Regions from separate parts of the Levilactobacillus suantsaii genome, predicted to be linked through region 1. Evidence: riboswitches for the same ligand, from Rfam matches in the RefSeq annotation. Region 1 holds a riboswitch; each other region holds the start of a gene.

Region 1 (4,954 bases):
AGAAGGTCCCGTCTAAATCCGTTGCAATAAGTCGTGGTAACATGTCTTTTTGCCAACCCCTATCCGCTAATCAAAGTAGGTTTAGCATACCGACTTCCGCCTGTTCGCGCAACGACCAAGTCTCGGGCAAACGGCGACCTAACAAGCAAAAAAGTGTCCGGATAACGGGAACCCCAACGGATTCCGGTCACCGAACACTTTTAGGTTAAGGGTTAAGCTTTACAAAGTAAAAACGAATTAGTCACTCATGCTGCTAGCCTTGTTGGCGTGGTTCATCAACGAGCGAGTCTCGGTAAATTCGTTGATGTCGTGCAGGACCACGGTGATGACCCGGTGCTTGCCTTTCTTCTGACCAGTACCAACGAAGCAGTAACCAGCCAGCGGCGTGTACCCAGTCTTCAAACCGTCGACGTTCAACGACTTCTGGTAGTAAGTCCGGCCGGGCAAGAGGTTGTTGTAGTTATACAACGACTGACCGTCGACCTTCTTCGAGCCGATTTTACCGTCCTTGACGACCCGCGGGTAATCCTTGATCAGGTGCCGCGCAATCAACGCGACATCCTTGGGGGAAACCTTGTTGGCGTTGGCCGACCCATAGTTATAGCCAAAGACTTTCAAGTCACTATTTTCCAAGCCAGACGCGGAGACGAAGCTCGCGTGTTTCAAGTTCCAGGACTTGGCCTGAGCGTTCATCTTCTTGATGAACTTGCCGTTACTTCCGGAGACCCACTTCCCTAAAGCGATGGCCGCGTTGTTCGATGAATCCAGGTAGGCGGCGTAATAGAGTTCCTTGACCGTGTACTTGTGCCCAGACTTGAACCGGAAGCCGCCACACGCCGCATCGTTGCCCATCGCAATCAGACCTTTACTGTTGGTCTTGACCACGTCGGTCCACTTCGCCGACTTAGTGTGGACTTTCTTAAGGGTCAGATACAAGGTCATTAACTTGGAGACGGAGGCAATCGGCCGGGCCGTGTTGGCCGCCTTGGACCAAACGACCTTCCCGGTGCTGGTATCCATGGCCACGGCGCCCCTGGCGTACTTCAAGCCAAACGGTGCTTTCCCCTTCTTTAGATAGCCATGCCAAATCCAGCCCTTAACGGAACCGGATTTATTGCTGACCTTTAAGTAGATTCCCTTAGAATTACTATGTTTCCAAGTTTCTTGCTTGGTTGCGTACCAAGTCGTATTCGGATAGGTCTTCAAGTTCGCAACTTTCTTGGAATGGCCATAATTATAAATGGCCCCCTTGGTACTCTTTTTGTGATAAGCCGTCTTGGTCAGCGATTTCGACGAGACCGTCCGATACGTCGCCGCGTGGGCGGGCTGGGTCGTCGTTACCCCAAGCCCCAGACTCACAGTCGCCATAATGGCCAGCGTACTTAATTTTAGTTTACTAATTGTCATGTGCTGAATTCCTTCCCAAATTCTGTCAAACTCCAACTCAAAGTTAACACGTTTATCACGTCATAATCTGTCTCTGATAAAACTGTAACCTACTTGTTGGCCCCGTAACTTGGTTGCAATCTCCTCCTTTACGGTTATAAATCCTAGAATTGACCAAATGACTAAGTGCGAGAGACCAGCATTCCCAGCCAGTAGTCGCTTGTTTTCAATTGGTGCTACCCATAATCATCTAACCCCAAGCTAATTCAGTACCTTAACGTCAAACTGGTCTAGGCCATACTTGTTCTAGACCATTTGTGGGGCCTCACTGTTTTTCAGCCACACGGTTGCACGTCTGAATAGGTCAAACCTTAGGTACGATTGTTTTCGTTAGCGGTTGCATTTTTCTTCAAAACTCGTTACGCTAGATAGTAATTTGAATCCGCGGGGTGCCCATATTCGGCTGAGAACAAACCCATTGAACCTGCTCTGGACAATTCCAGCGAAGGGACGGTGAATGACTCAAGCAAACTTGGCCCCCACTATCAATTTAGTGGGGGCTCTTCCCATTTTTTGGGGACCCTAAGGGTAAAATGAGGAGGAGTTTTACATGAAACAATGGCACGTTCGCGATATCATTCTTGTCACCATTCTCGCTATCTTTATGGGGGTCATTTTCTGGGTCACCGGTCCTGTCTACACGGTTCTAGCCGCCGCTTTAGCCCCCTTCGGTCTGCAGCCCATGGCTAACGATATGCTTTTGGGGCTGTGGTGCATGGCTGGTCCCCTGGCAGGCTTCATCATCCGCATTGCCGGTGCCGCCACGTTAGGTGAATTACTGGGGTCCATCGTTGAAATGTTTCTTGGCGGTATGTGGGGTGCCAGTACCTTGATCTCCGGTATCGTCCAAGGGGTCGGTGCCGAATTAGGGTTTGCGTTCACCGGTTACAAACGCTATAACTGGATGACCCTGGTTCTCAGCGCGTTGACCACCACGTTAGTGACCTTCGGCTGGGACTTCTTCCGGAGTGGATACAACAAGTATCAATTCGGCTTCATGATGCTCTTGTTGCTGACCCGGTTCGTGTCCGTCTTCATCTTTGGCGGCGTCTTAACGAAGTTGATCACCAACCTCTTAGGTCGCGCCCACGTTTTATCTCCACGCATTCGCGCTTAAACACTGGAGGGATTTTGTTTGGCTACCGTTAACATTGAACATCTCACTTACGCACCCGACCACCAAGATCCTGTGTTGAAGGACTTAACGGCCACCTTTTTAGGCGGCCGTTTTTCCCTTTTGACCGGGCCTTCGGGTAGCGGCAAGACGACCTTACTGCGACTCATCGCGGGCTTGACGCCGCTACCCACGGGCGCCACGTTGACTTTCAACGGCCAACCGCTCGCGGCGCAATCACCGCAGCAGCGCTCGCAGACCGTGGCGTTGCTCTTTCAAGAGCCCAGCACGCAGTTCACCATGGACACCGTTACAAACGAGTTACGCTTTGCCTTAGAAAACCAGCAAGTCTCCCCGGCCGCTATGCCAGGTAAAATCGATGCAGCCCTGGCTTTCGTGGGCATCACCGACTTGCGTGACCGGAATTTGATGCAACTCTCCGGTGGGGAACAGCAAAAGGTCGCCTTAGCCATCATCGTCGCGATGGACAGCGACGTCATCTTACTCGACGAGCCCTTCGCTAGTATTGACCCAGCGACCCGCCAAACGTTATTGGACCGGCTGGTCAAGTTATGTCGCGACCAGGGCAAGACCATTATTTTGGCCGATCATGATTTGAGTGGCTACGCCCAGTGGATCGACCACCTGACTGTGTTACACGCCGGTCAAGTCACCACCTTGTCAGTCGCGGCTACCCAGGCGCGCTTAGCCGCCTTCACACCAGAAAGATTACAACTCACGCACGTCCAATTGCCCACGGCCCAAGATAAGAGTTGTTTTGAAGCCAAAGGGTTTGGTCTCAGCCAAAACGACCGCACGTTGATTTTACCGGAGGACTTACCATTATTGACTCACAAGACCACACTGATCACCGGGCCTAACGGCAGTGGCAAGTCGACGTTTTTCCGCTCGCTGGTTCGTTTGGGCCGCTATCAAGGCACCATCACCTACCAGGGGCGCGATATCCAGCGAATTCGACGGCGGACCTACGCCCGGCACGTCAGTCTGATGTTCCAATCTGCGACGGCCCAGTTTTTAAACGTCACGGTCGCCGAAGAACTGGCCTTATCGCAACGTTACGGTAACGCGACCTACTTCACGCCGGACCGGATTCAAGCCGCCCTCGCCCAACTCGACTTGAGTGGGCGCGATGAGCAAATCATTTATTCGTTGAGTAGCGGCCAGCAAAAAAAGTTGCAGCTCCTGTGCATGCTGATGATGGCCCCCGAGGTCCTCTTACTGGACGAACCCTTCAAGGGCCTCGATCTCAACTCGATTCAGGCAGCTCTAACGTTATTGACCACAACGCAACGGGACCTCGACCTCACACTAATCATCATCAGTCATCAATTGGGCGGTCTTAGTCCGTACGTTGATTACCACTTAGACCTGGCCCATCAACAATTGACCTATCAGGGGGTGACGGCATGAATCCCAGTTTAAAATTGGCCTTAGTGGTACTGATTGCATTGGAGATCTCATTCACGCAGGTCTGGACCGTCAACGTCGCCCTCATCGTGATCAGCCTAGTGATTTTAGGACTGAACCGCATCCACATCCGGACCCTGGTATGGCTGACCGTGGTCCCGCTCTTCTTCGCCAGCGCATTGATTTGGTCACTGATGTTACGGGGAAACGCCACCCCACACTTCTTAATCGTACTGTTCACCCGGATGTTCGTATACGTCTACCTAGGCGCCACCTTTACCCAGACCACGGTGCCCCTCGAACTGACCCGATCGCTGGAACAAAACGCCAAGTTGCCCGCTAAATTTGCCTACGGGTTCCTTGCAGCGTTCAACCTATTCCCTAAAATCAAAGCCGAAGTCGCTACGGTGCACGCGGCCGCCATGATGCGCGGCCAAGTCCTGCACTTCTGGTCACCACAGTTATACTTCAAAGTCATCTTGACCGCCATGAACTGGTCGGACCAACTAGCCAGTGCCATGATGTCCCATGGATTCGTCGAGTGGGCCCCACGGACCTACGCCATCAACGTCCCGTTACGAACCCGGGACTGGGTCATCTTCGGCGCTAGTCTGCTTTTAGTTCAGATTGGTCTCTTTATCGGCTTACCCTAAACGAAGGGCATTCTGAGATTGGGCGGGTCACGACGCCAGGCAACCCCTCTCAGCTTTTAACCACCTTCAAAAAGAGCAGTTGGGACAACCTCTAATTTTGCAAATGACGTTAGACCACCAACCTTGGTCAAGCTAACGTTTTAAGCAGCGAATTTTTCACAACCCCGCCGTTGCCTTATAATGGACCTACAGAGTGAAGAAAGTGGTGAGGAGAATGAAAAGCATTCGACAGTTGTCATTTCTGGAGTTCTTCGGTTATTTGGCCCTGATTTTAGGACTCATCATCGAAGGTTACGCACTGATCAGCCAACCC
Region 2 (4,954 bases), 630 kb from region 1:
GAAAGCTCAATTCCGGGACGAAGCAGTTAGCCACAAAATTAGGCGCGGCGGCGACCAAAGGCCGCACGCACCCGTCCACGGCGACTTATAACCAGGTGGCTCGCCCGGTAACGACGACGCATACGGACCGCGACGATGTCCCCAATAACGGGACCGGGATGGCACCATACATGATGTGCGTGTCACTGTTCGTTGGGGCGTTAGCCTTGAATCTGATGTTTGACCTCTACACACCGCGGCATTTTCCGGAATCTGCTTTTAGTTGGTGGGCCAGCAAGGCCAGTGTCTGGGGGCCGTTCGTGGTGGTCGAAACGGGAGTGATGTTTGCCTTATTGATGATTATGGACGGTTTGCGGCCGCTCCATCCAGGCGCCACGCTGGTGGTCTTGTTCCTGGCGGCGGCGACGTTTATGACCATCGTGGCCTGGTTGAACCTGGTCTTAGGCAAAGCCGGGGCGTTCTTTAGCATGGTGCTGTTGGTCCTACAACTGGGCGCATCGGCGGGGACCTACCCGTTGCCATTGACCAGTCACTTCTTCCAGGCCATTCATCCCTTCTTGCCCATGTCTTACGGGGTTGCGGGATTACGGCAAACGCTGATGATTGGCGATTCGGCTTGGCCGGATATCGGGATGTTAATCCTCTTCTTAATGGTCTTTACGGGCCTGACCTGGCTGTTCTACGCCCGCCGGTATGCGCGGCTCAAGCGGATTGACTTTAATGATGCCGCAGCTGTGAGTGCCACCCGAAGTCGCTTAGCGGCCCACCTGATTCGGCAAAAAGAGTAATTGTGCTCATTGAATGATCAACTTGTGGCAATGATTGGGTCCTCTCTTGGAGATGGCTCAATTTTTGTGATGAGTGAGGTGGTATGCAGACGCGTTATGGCGGGAATCGATTGGGTTTGAGTTCGGAGTGCGGGTTGTGAGAATGTTTGACATCATCAAAGAAAGCACTTTTACTTTAAGTAAGTGCTAATAAAAAATAAGGAGGACACCAACATGAAAGCAGTTAGAATTTATGGCGCCAAGGACGCCCGGTTAGAAGACGTGACGATTGCGGACCCGAAGGACGATGAGGTTCAACTCAAGGTCAAATACTGTGGGATTTGTGGCAGTGACTTACACGAGTATACGGAAGGGCTGACGTTACCCACGGTCAAGCACCCCATCAGTGGCCAGTCGCTCCCCATCATCATGGGCCACGAGTTCGCCGGTGAAGTCGTCAAGGTCGGCCAAAATGTGACTGACTTGCAGGTTGGTGACAGCGTCGCCGTTGAACCGTTGATTGCGTGTGGTCACTGTGACAATTGCCGGGCCGGGCGATACAACCTTTGCGAAAATGCCATTGGGGACGATGGCAGCAGTAACTTCCTTGGCTTTTCGGCCGACGGGGGGTACGCCGAGTACGCCAACGTCCGCGACTTCTTCGCCCACAAGATGCCAGCTGGCATGAGTTATGAACTGGGTGCCGTGACCGAACCAACGACGGTGGCCTACGAAGCCATCAAGAAGAGTCAACTGCGGGTCGGGCAAACGGTCGCCGTCATGGGGGCCGGTCCTATCGGCTTGTTAACGGCAACGTTGGCAAGACTTGCTGGGGCAACTAAGGTCTATATTACGGATGTCTCCCCGGAACGGCTACAAAAAGCCCGGGACTTAGGCCTGACAGACGTCTTGGATTCTAGCCACGGGGACGTGGTTGAGCAAATCAAGCAGGGTACTCCCGGTGGCGTAGATTTGGTTTACGATGCGGCTGGTATCCAAACGACCTTTGACACCGCCATCCGAGTGGCCAAGAAGGGTGGTAGGGTCATGTTGATTGCCCTCTTCAGTCAAAAGATCTCGGTCGACGTGACGAACCGTTTAATCATGCAAGGCCTGGATATCTTAACGACGTTAGGCTACAACAACGATTATCCTGCGGTCATGCGGTTAATTAACGAGCACGCCGAAACCTTCAAAAAGATCATCACGAAGAAGATTCCGTTGTCCCGGGCCATTGAAGATGGTGTGAAGACCTTGGCGACCGATAAATCACAAGTCAAAATTTTGATTTCGCCGACCATGTAGGCAACTGGCGGTCACCCACAGGAGGAAACTTGCTGGCCCACTAATTTAGCGGTATGCTGAACTTAAATTTAAATCGAAAAAACACTAGGGGTGCCAATGCTGGCTGAGATGGACGTGGTCCGATCCCTTTGAACCTGTTGAGTTAAGACTCGCGAAGGAAAGTGTCGGTCATTAAAAAGCGTCCCTTCGTTAAGTTCCGGCTTAACGGGGGACGTTTTTTCGGGTCAAGGGAGTTTTGGACGATGACGATTCGGTTAAGAAATCAGTTTTTACTGTGGTTAGGAGCGGCCATCTCGATTGCGGAAATCGTGACAGGCACGTTGATAGCGCCGCTGGGATGGTCGCAAGGTCTAGCCGCAATTATCCTGGGACATTTGATTGGCGGGGGCCTGTTTCTTTTGCCGGCCGCCTATTTATCGGCGCGCCAACACCAAACCGCGATTGGGGTGACCGGCCAGGTCTTTGGGCCCTGGGGCGTGCGGTTGTTTTCGCTACTCAACGCCTTGCAACTGGTGGGCTGGACGGCGGTGATGATCGTTAACGCGCAACTGGCCATGGACGGGATTGCTCAACACTTGTTGCACTTTCGTTCGCCGGTAGTCATGGCCAGTATCGTGGCGGTTCTGATTGGCATCTGGTTGTTGCTGGACCATCAATGGCTGTTTCGTATCAATAACGTGGTGGTTATCTTGCTGGCCGTGGGAATGCTACTGATGATGGGCGGCATCGTCTGGCAGGGCCACGTGCACGCGTTGACGGAGGGCAACTTAAGCTTTGGTGGCGCCGTGGAACTCAACGTGACTATGGCTTTGTCGTGGTTGCCTTTGATTGGCGACTATACGCGCCAGAGTGACCAGCCATTACGGGCCAGTTTGGCCAGTGTCGGCGGGTACTTCTGTGGGAGCCTTGCGATGTTTATCATCGGACTATTGACGGTCACGTTGACCGGCCAAGCGGATTTCACGCAGGTGCTGGCCCAGTCAAACTGGGGCTTAGTGGCGCTCGTCATCATTGTTTTTTCAACGGTCACGACCACGTTCATGGACGCGTATTCGGCGGCCACCAATCTGAATAACCTGTTGGCGTTTGGCCACGTGAACCTCTGGGGCATCGGCGGTTAGCCTTAGGCTGGAACTTTGCCTGGTGGGTGGTCGGTACGCTGGCGTACTCGTGGCTCCAGCGTCTCGATTTTATCGGCGGGACTACGCTACTATTGCTGATTATTCTGGGCATCGGGGTGTTGGTGACCGGGCACTTCACCAAGCTGCACCCGCTGATGACACCGGCTACTAAGGACTGAATTGTACCGATGTGACGAGGTAAACTGTGGTAATCTAGGGGCAAAGGAGACCGTTATATGAAAATCATCATTGCCCCCGCCAAGAAGATGCAGGTGGCCCCGGACGACTTTGCCGTTCAGGGGCAACCACAATACTTGGCCCAAACCAACCAAATTTTACGGCGTTTGCGCGAGTTGACCTACGCGGAAGCGCACCAAATGTGGCGGTGTAGCGACAAGTTGGCCCGGACCAATTACGACTGGTTACAGCGTTTAGAATTGACCCAGAACCAGAACCAGACCCCCGCCGTGATGGCCTATAGCAGTCTGCAATACCAAGCGATGGCGCCGGATCTATTCACGGTGCCGGCATTGGCCTATGTACAAGTCCATCTGCGGCTCTTGTCAGCTTTTTATGGTGTGTTGCGTCCCTTCGATGGCATCGTGCCGTACCGGTCGACGGCCAACGATTTGGTCTTTATTGAACGGACTTAAGTCAAAGTGAACTACTCGTCACTAAAGTAACGAGCTTCTGGGAACGTTAAGTAGTGTTTAGGATTTTACGGTGGTATCCCAAGTACCTAACTCACAGAACTTAACTATTTTACCAAGGCTAGTTCCTAACCTAACGGCTTTTATCCGGCATTTTTCAGCCCTTTGTTTAAGATGTTAACTGCCGCGTTAACATCTCGATCATGCTGGGTTCCACAGCGCGGACAAGTCCATTCGCGAATCTCTAGTGGTTTACGGCCACTTTGAAAGCCACAGTGGGAACACTGCTGACTCGTATAATTAGGCTTGACCGTGATTAACTGTTTTCCATATCGTTGACACTTATATTCAAGCGTGTATCTGAATTGGGACCAACTAGCGTTGGCAATTGACTTAGCTAGGTGGTGATTGTGCATTAGATTTTTGGTTTTCAAATCTTCAATCACAATTACATCGTATTTTTTAACCAAGTCAGTGGTTATCTTGTGTAAATAATCTTTGCGTTTATTGGCCAGTTTCTGTTGGTAGCGTGCCTTGGTTTTCCTAGCACGTTGCCAGTTTTGGTAGTCATTAATCACCATATCGGTTAGATGGGCTTTATTGTGGTTCCACTGGCGAACGTTAATCGTCGCCTTATATTTGCGCCGGTTGTATTTACGTTGCCAAGCTGTGGCCTGATAAGTCTCCCACAGGGCTTGGAACTTGTCATATTTATCACCGTCAGAGGTGATTGCCAAGTCAGCCACCCCCATATCAATTCCCACAACTAAATTAGTCTTAGTGAATGGTTCGGGATCCGGACACTCAATCTGTAAGCTAAGGTAATATTTACCGGTTGGATCCAAACTGATGGTGTAGCGTTTGAATTTTCCAACGGCCAGTGCACCTGTCTTGCTCGTTTTGATGCTCCCAAGTTTGGGTAATTTAACTCGCCGTTTGGCAATCACCACCTTAGCACTAGCTGAAAACCGCCCCGTGTAGGATTTTTTAGTGGAACGGCGCGACTTGAAACGAGGCTGACCGCCTTGATGTTTAAATAGCCTGGAGAAAGACTGGGCTAAGTTGTGGTTAACTATCTGTAAGCTAGTCGCGTCACTGGCTTTTAGAAACG
Region 3 (4,954 bases), 240 kb from region 1:
CCGGTAGCTGTCCAGTTGCTTGACGGACGCGTGGCGCAACGACTCGCCGTTCAACAACACATCGCCTTCGTACTGGGCGTCCAACCCACCGATGATGTTCATCAACGTGGTCTTCCCACCCCCGGACTCCCCCAAGATCGACACGAACTCGCCGCGGTCGAACTTGAGGCTGATGCCCTTGAGGACAGGGAACGGCGTCTTATTGACGTAGTACGCCTTATGAATATTTTTTAGCTCTAAAAAGCTCATTGGTAAACCCCTCTTGGTCAGTATTAGTTCAAACGATAACCGATTTCAGGGCAAAAGGCAATTAATTTAATTGCCGGCAAACGCCGTGCGCATAGCGTCGACGGCTGCTTGCGGGTGGTCGTGACGGGTCAGCATGGTGATGACCGCCGCACCGGCCGCGCCAGTTGCCGCAATCGCCGGCAGTGATGCCACGGTGACGCCGCCGATGGCGACAACGGGCACCCGCGAGAGTTCGACCAGGTGGGCCAGGCCCGAAGTACCGATGACCGGGTCGGCATCGGCCTTGGAAACGGTCGGGTTGATAGGCCCGCTGCCCAGATAAGCGATCCCGTCGATCTGGTTAGCCGCCTCGACCTCTTCGGCCGTCGAGCAGGACAGGCCCACGAAAATCTGCCGGTCCTTGACGGCTTCCAAGACTTCTTGAATCCGCTGGTCGCTTTGGCCCACGTGAATCCCGTCGGCGTTCAACGCCAAGGCTAAATCCACGTCATCGTCGACGATGAACGGCACGTTGGCCTCCCGGCACTGGTCGCGCAAATCGCCACCTAAGGTACAGCGTTCCACCGTGGACAAGGTACTGCCGTCCTTATCGCGGAACTGAAAAGCCGTGATCCCGGCATCCAGCATGGTTGCGAGCACCTGCCGCAAGTCGCGGCCCGGTATGTCTTGACTGCCGGCTACAAAGTACGCCCGGAGCAAGCCGGGCTCAAACGTTACTGACATTAGATCGTCCCTCCTTGATTATAAGCCCAATGGTTCAACGGTCCGTGACCGTGCCCGACCGCAATCGGGTGGGCAATGGCGGCGGTCACGTAGTCCTTGGCCAACCGGATGGCCGATTCGAAATCGGCACCCTTGGCCAGTTCGGCCGTGATACACGACGACAAGGTGTCGCCGGTACCATGGGTGCGCACGGTATCGACTCGCGGCGCACTCAGCCAAAACGACCGGCCGTCGGCGAGCAACACGAAGTCGCTGGCCTGGTCGGGCGTGGCTTCGTGGCCCCCTTTGATGACCACGTTCTTCGCGCCCAGGTTCTGCAGCTCCACCGCGGCGGCCTCCATCTCTTCTTTATCATCAAGTGGCAAGCCCGTCAAGCGTTTGGCTTCTGGCAGGTTGGGCGTCAAGACATCGGCTAACGGCACCAGATCGTCACGCACCGTGGCTACCGCGTCGTCGGCCAAAAGTGCCGCGCCGCCCTTGGCAATCATCACCGGGTCGACCGTGAGCGGTCCAAAGTCGTAGCGCTTGAGGTTCTCGACCACGCCGTGCACGTGGGCCGCATCGGCCAGCATCCCCGTCTTGCAGGCGCTGATTTTAAGGTCCGCGGCTAACGAGGCGAACTGTTCGTCGATCAATTTCTGCGGCAGTGCCATGAAGTCTTGCACGCCCAGCGTGTTTTGCGCGGTGACGGCCACGACCACCGCCGTGCCGAACACCTGCCGTTCCTGCATGGTCTTGAGGTCGGCCATCACGCCGGCCCCGCCACCACTATCGGTCCCCGCGATCGTCAAGGTCTGGGGAAATTCGTTTGCCATGATTACTCGTCCTTCTTTCCGCCTTAGTCGTACGCCGCCAGTTCTTCCAACTGGGCGACGGTGGTTTGTTGTAAGGCGTCCATTAATTTAATAATAAAGGTCCCGGACCCCATCTGCGGGTCACTTTGGGCCACGCGTTGACCGATGCCCGCAAAGACCAGGCACGCCGTCTGGGCCGCTTCGAAGTAGTCGGGGTCCACGGCGCAAAAGGCCGCCACGATACTCGACAGCATGTCGCCGGAGCCCACGTGGGTCTGGAACAACGGCGTGCCGTTCAAGACCTGCACGGTCCGCTTGCCGTCAGTGATGACGTCGGTCGGCCCGGACAAGATGACGGTACAGCGCCGCTTGATGGCACAGGACTGCGCGATGCTGACCAGATTGCCACTGCCGCTACCGGCGTCGATGCCCTTGGCCTGCCAGTCGACCCCGGCTAAGGCCGCAATCTCACCGGCATTGCCCCGGATGACGTCTGGTTGAAAGGCCGTCAATAGGTCTTCGGCCACCTTGGCCCGATAAGCCACGGCCCCCACCGCGACCGGGTCGATGACCAATGGTTTGTGGTACTTATTGGCCAGTTGGCCGGTGACCTTGATGTGCTTGATCTGTGGTTCGGTGAAGGCCCCCAGGTTCAAGCAGACCGCTTGAGCCAGTTGGACCATCTCGTCAGCCTCGGCCACCTCTTCGGACATGATCGGTGACGCACCGATAGCGTTGATGCCGTTGGCGACGTCTTGGACCGTCACGAAGTTCGAGATGTTGAACACGATGGGATTTTGTTGCCGTAAATCGTTTAATAAGCTCAGTTTCATGAGTAAAGGACCCCCAAAATAGTAGTGCTAACGTGCCCCGCCATGACCACGCTTCGCGTCAGTCCCAATCAAACGCAAAAGCCCCCCCTTCACAGCAAGTGAACGGGTGGCTTCGCCATCAAACACGTTCCCTCCGCAAGCATGGTCTCGACAGGTTCAAAGGAATCGCGGGCATTCCCGCATCTCAGCCCCAAGGGGCACTCCTAGTGTTAGTTATCTTTAAGCATAACAGGTTGACGTGAGACGTCAACGGTTCTTAGATTATTGCATGATCCGTTTAGCGGCTGCACCAGTCCAGCGCCAGATCTGATCCATGGCTTTTTCGGACAACAGGCGCCGCGCCCATAAGATCTGACTGCCGGCCCCGGCGTGATAACGGGTCTTCGGCCGCCGGGCCAACGCCGCGCGGTCGACTAGCCGAGCAATCACCTGGGGTTCACTGGCGAAGCGTTTAGCGGCTCTCAAGATGGCTTCCCCGGTGCTGGCCGATTGGGCGTAAGGCCCAGTGCCCGACAGCTCGTGCAAGTGACCCGCGGCGATGTCGGCCCAAGCGGACTGGATACTGCCAGGTTCGACGACCACCACCTGGATGCCGTGGGGGCTCAGTTCGAAACGTAAGGTGTCCGAGAGACCCTCCAAGGCAAACTTCGAGGCCACGTACCAACTGGCCAGGGGTTGGGCGACCTTGCCGTCCACGGACGTGATGTTGATGATCCGGCCGCTGTGCTGTTGACGCATCATCGGCAGGACCGAGCGAATCAGCCGCGCCGCCCCGAATAAATTGACGTCAAACTGCCCTTTAGCTTGTTCTAGTGGGACGTCTTCTAACGCGCCCAGTAAGCCAAACCCGGCGTTATTGACCAGGATATCGATGCGCCCGGTCTCCCCGACGATGCGGTTGACCGTCTGGTCCACGCTGTCGGTATCGGTGACGTCGAGTGACAACGTGGTGATGCCCAAGTCGTCAAGGTCGTTCATCCGGTCTACCCGCCGCGCGCCAGCGTAAACGGTGACCCCGTTGCGGTGTAAGCCCCGCGCGATGGCGTTGCCAATCCCCGAGGACGCCCCGGTGACCAGCGCTACTTTTCGATGATGCATAAGCCAAGCCCCCTTTTTGAGATACTTCAATTGTACCGAAAAGCGCGGCGCTTCGCCATGAAAGCGGCCGCATTTGGGCGAACTTTTTGCGCGGGACCAAGCGGGAAACCCCACCGCGGGGCAAACTTTGGTATAATGGTCCAGATTGAATGGTTCTTAGACACAACTATATAGGAGAAAACATGAAAAATTATCAACCGCACCAAAATCGCCGGCGCAACGACCGGCACCGGGCCGACCACCGCAACACGCCCCAGGTCGAGGTCACAGAAGGCCAACGCTTTCCGTTGACCATCAAGCGCATGGGCATCAACGGCGAAGGCATCGGCTACTACAAGCGCATGGCGGTCTTCGTGCCCGGCGCCTTGACTGGTGAAGAGGCCGTGGTCGAGGTCACCAGCGTGGCCCACCGCTACCTGCGCGCCAAGGTCCACCGCATCCGTAAGGCCAGTCCGCACCGGGTCACCCCGCGCGATAGCTACGCCGACACGGTCGGGGGCTTCGAGCTGGAACACTTAGCTTACCCGCAACAACTCCAATTCAAACGCGACATCGTCATCCAGTCGCTAGAACGCTACCAGCCCCGCGGCTTCAAGGACTACGACGTCCGGCCGACACTCGGGATGGATCACCCCTACGAGTACCGCAACAAGGCTCAATTCCAAGTCCGGCAAACGGCTGACGGCACGGTCCAGGCCGGTCTCTACGCCGAACGTAGTCACGACTTAGTGGACCTGCCGACCTGTTCGGTCCAGATGCCCGTCACCATGACCGTGATGCGCGCCGTGGTCCAGATGCTCCAGGACCTCGAAGTCCCAATCTACGACGAGGACCACAACTCCGGGATCGTCAAAACGCTGGTGGTCCGCGCAGCCGCCAACACCGACGACGTGCAACTGACGGTCATCACCAACTCACAAAAGTTGCCACACAAGCACCAACTGTTGTTGCGGATCGCCGACGAGTTGCCACAAGTCACCTCGGTGATGCAAAACATCAACCCGGGCAAGACCTCGCTCATCTGGGGTGACGAGACCCGCCACTTAGCCGGCGAGACTACCATCACCGAAAAACTCGGCGGCCTAGCTTTCAAGCTCTCCGCGCGAGCCTTTCTCCAGTTGAACCCGGCCCAGACCGAAGTCCTCTACGACCAAGCGAAAAATGCCCTGGACTTACAGCCGGGCCAAACGCTGGTCGATGCCTACTCCGGGGTCGGGACTATCGGGTTGACACTGGCCGACACCGCCGCTGAAGTCC

What was found. Region 1 has a riboswitch for thiamine pyrophosphate ahead of H3M12_RS00210 (ECF transporter S component). Riboswitches for the same ligand answer to the same signal wherever they lie in the genome.
Region 2: linked by a shared signal. The riboswitch ahead of H3M12_RS03195 (cytosine permease) and the one ahead of H3M12_RS00210 (ECF transporter S component) in region 1 are both predicted to bind thiamine pyrophosphate.
Region 3: linked by a shared signal. The riboswitch ahead of thiM (hydroxyethylthiazole kinase) and the one ahead of H3M12_RS00210 (ECF transporter S component) in region 1 are both predicted to bind thiamine pyrophosphate.

Annotation. Positions count from the first base shown of each region.
Region 1 is NZ_CP059603.1:41,309-46,262, forward strand. It holds gene H3M12_RS00200 (HAD-IIB family hydrolase) at 1-43, opposite strand, end outside; gene H3M12_RS00205 (D-alanyl-D-alanine carboxypeptidase family protein) at 238-1,407, opposite strand; TPP riboswitch at 1,822-1,914, shown strand; gene H3M12_RS00210 (ECF transporter S component) at 1,997-2,563, shown strand; gene H3M12_RS00215 (ABC transporter ATP-binding protein) at 2,582-3,991, shown strand; gene H3M12_RS00220 (energy-coupling factor transporter transmembrane component T family protein) at 3,988-4,641, shown strand; gene H3M12_RS00225 (hypothetical protein) at 4,856-4,954, shown strand, end outside.
Region 2 is NZ_CP059603.1:675,874-680,827, reverse strand. It holds gene H3M12_RS03205 (YhgE/Pip domain-containing protein) at 1-788, shown strand, start outside; gene H3M12_RS03200 (2,3-butanediol dehydrogenase) at 1,002-2,072, shown strand; TPP riboswitch at 2,149-2,249, shown strand; gene H3M12_RS03195 (cytosine permease) at 2,315-3,193, shown strand; gene H3M12_RS12835 (hypothetical protein) at 3,220-3,372, shown strand; partial or broken gene H3M12_RS03190 (YaaA family protein) at 3,430-3,807, shown strand; gene H3M12_RS03185 (RNA-guided endonuclease InsQ/TnpB family protein) at 3,987-4,954, opposite strand, start outside.
Region 3 is NZ_CP059603.1:280,447-285,400, forward strand. It holds gene H3M12_RS01345 (ABC transporter ATP-binding protein/permease) at 1-249, opposite strand, end outside; gene thiE (thiamine phosphate synthase) at 316-972, opposite strand; gene thiD (bifunctional hydroxymethylpyrimidine kinase/phosphomethylpyrimidine kinase) at 972-1,787, opposite strand; gene thiM (hydroxyethylthiazole kinase) at 1,811-2,599, opposite strand; TPP riboswitch at 2,710-2,814, opposite strand; gene H3M12_RS01365 (oxidoreductase) at 2,861-3,697, opposite strand; gene rlmD (23S rRNA (uracil(1939)-C(5))-methyltransferase RlmD) at 3,880-4,954, shown strand, end outside.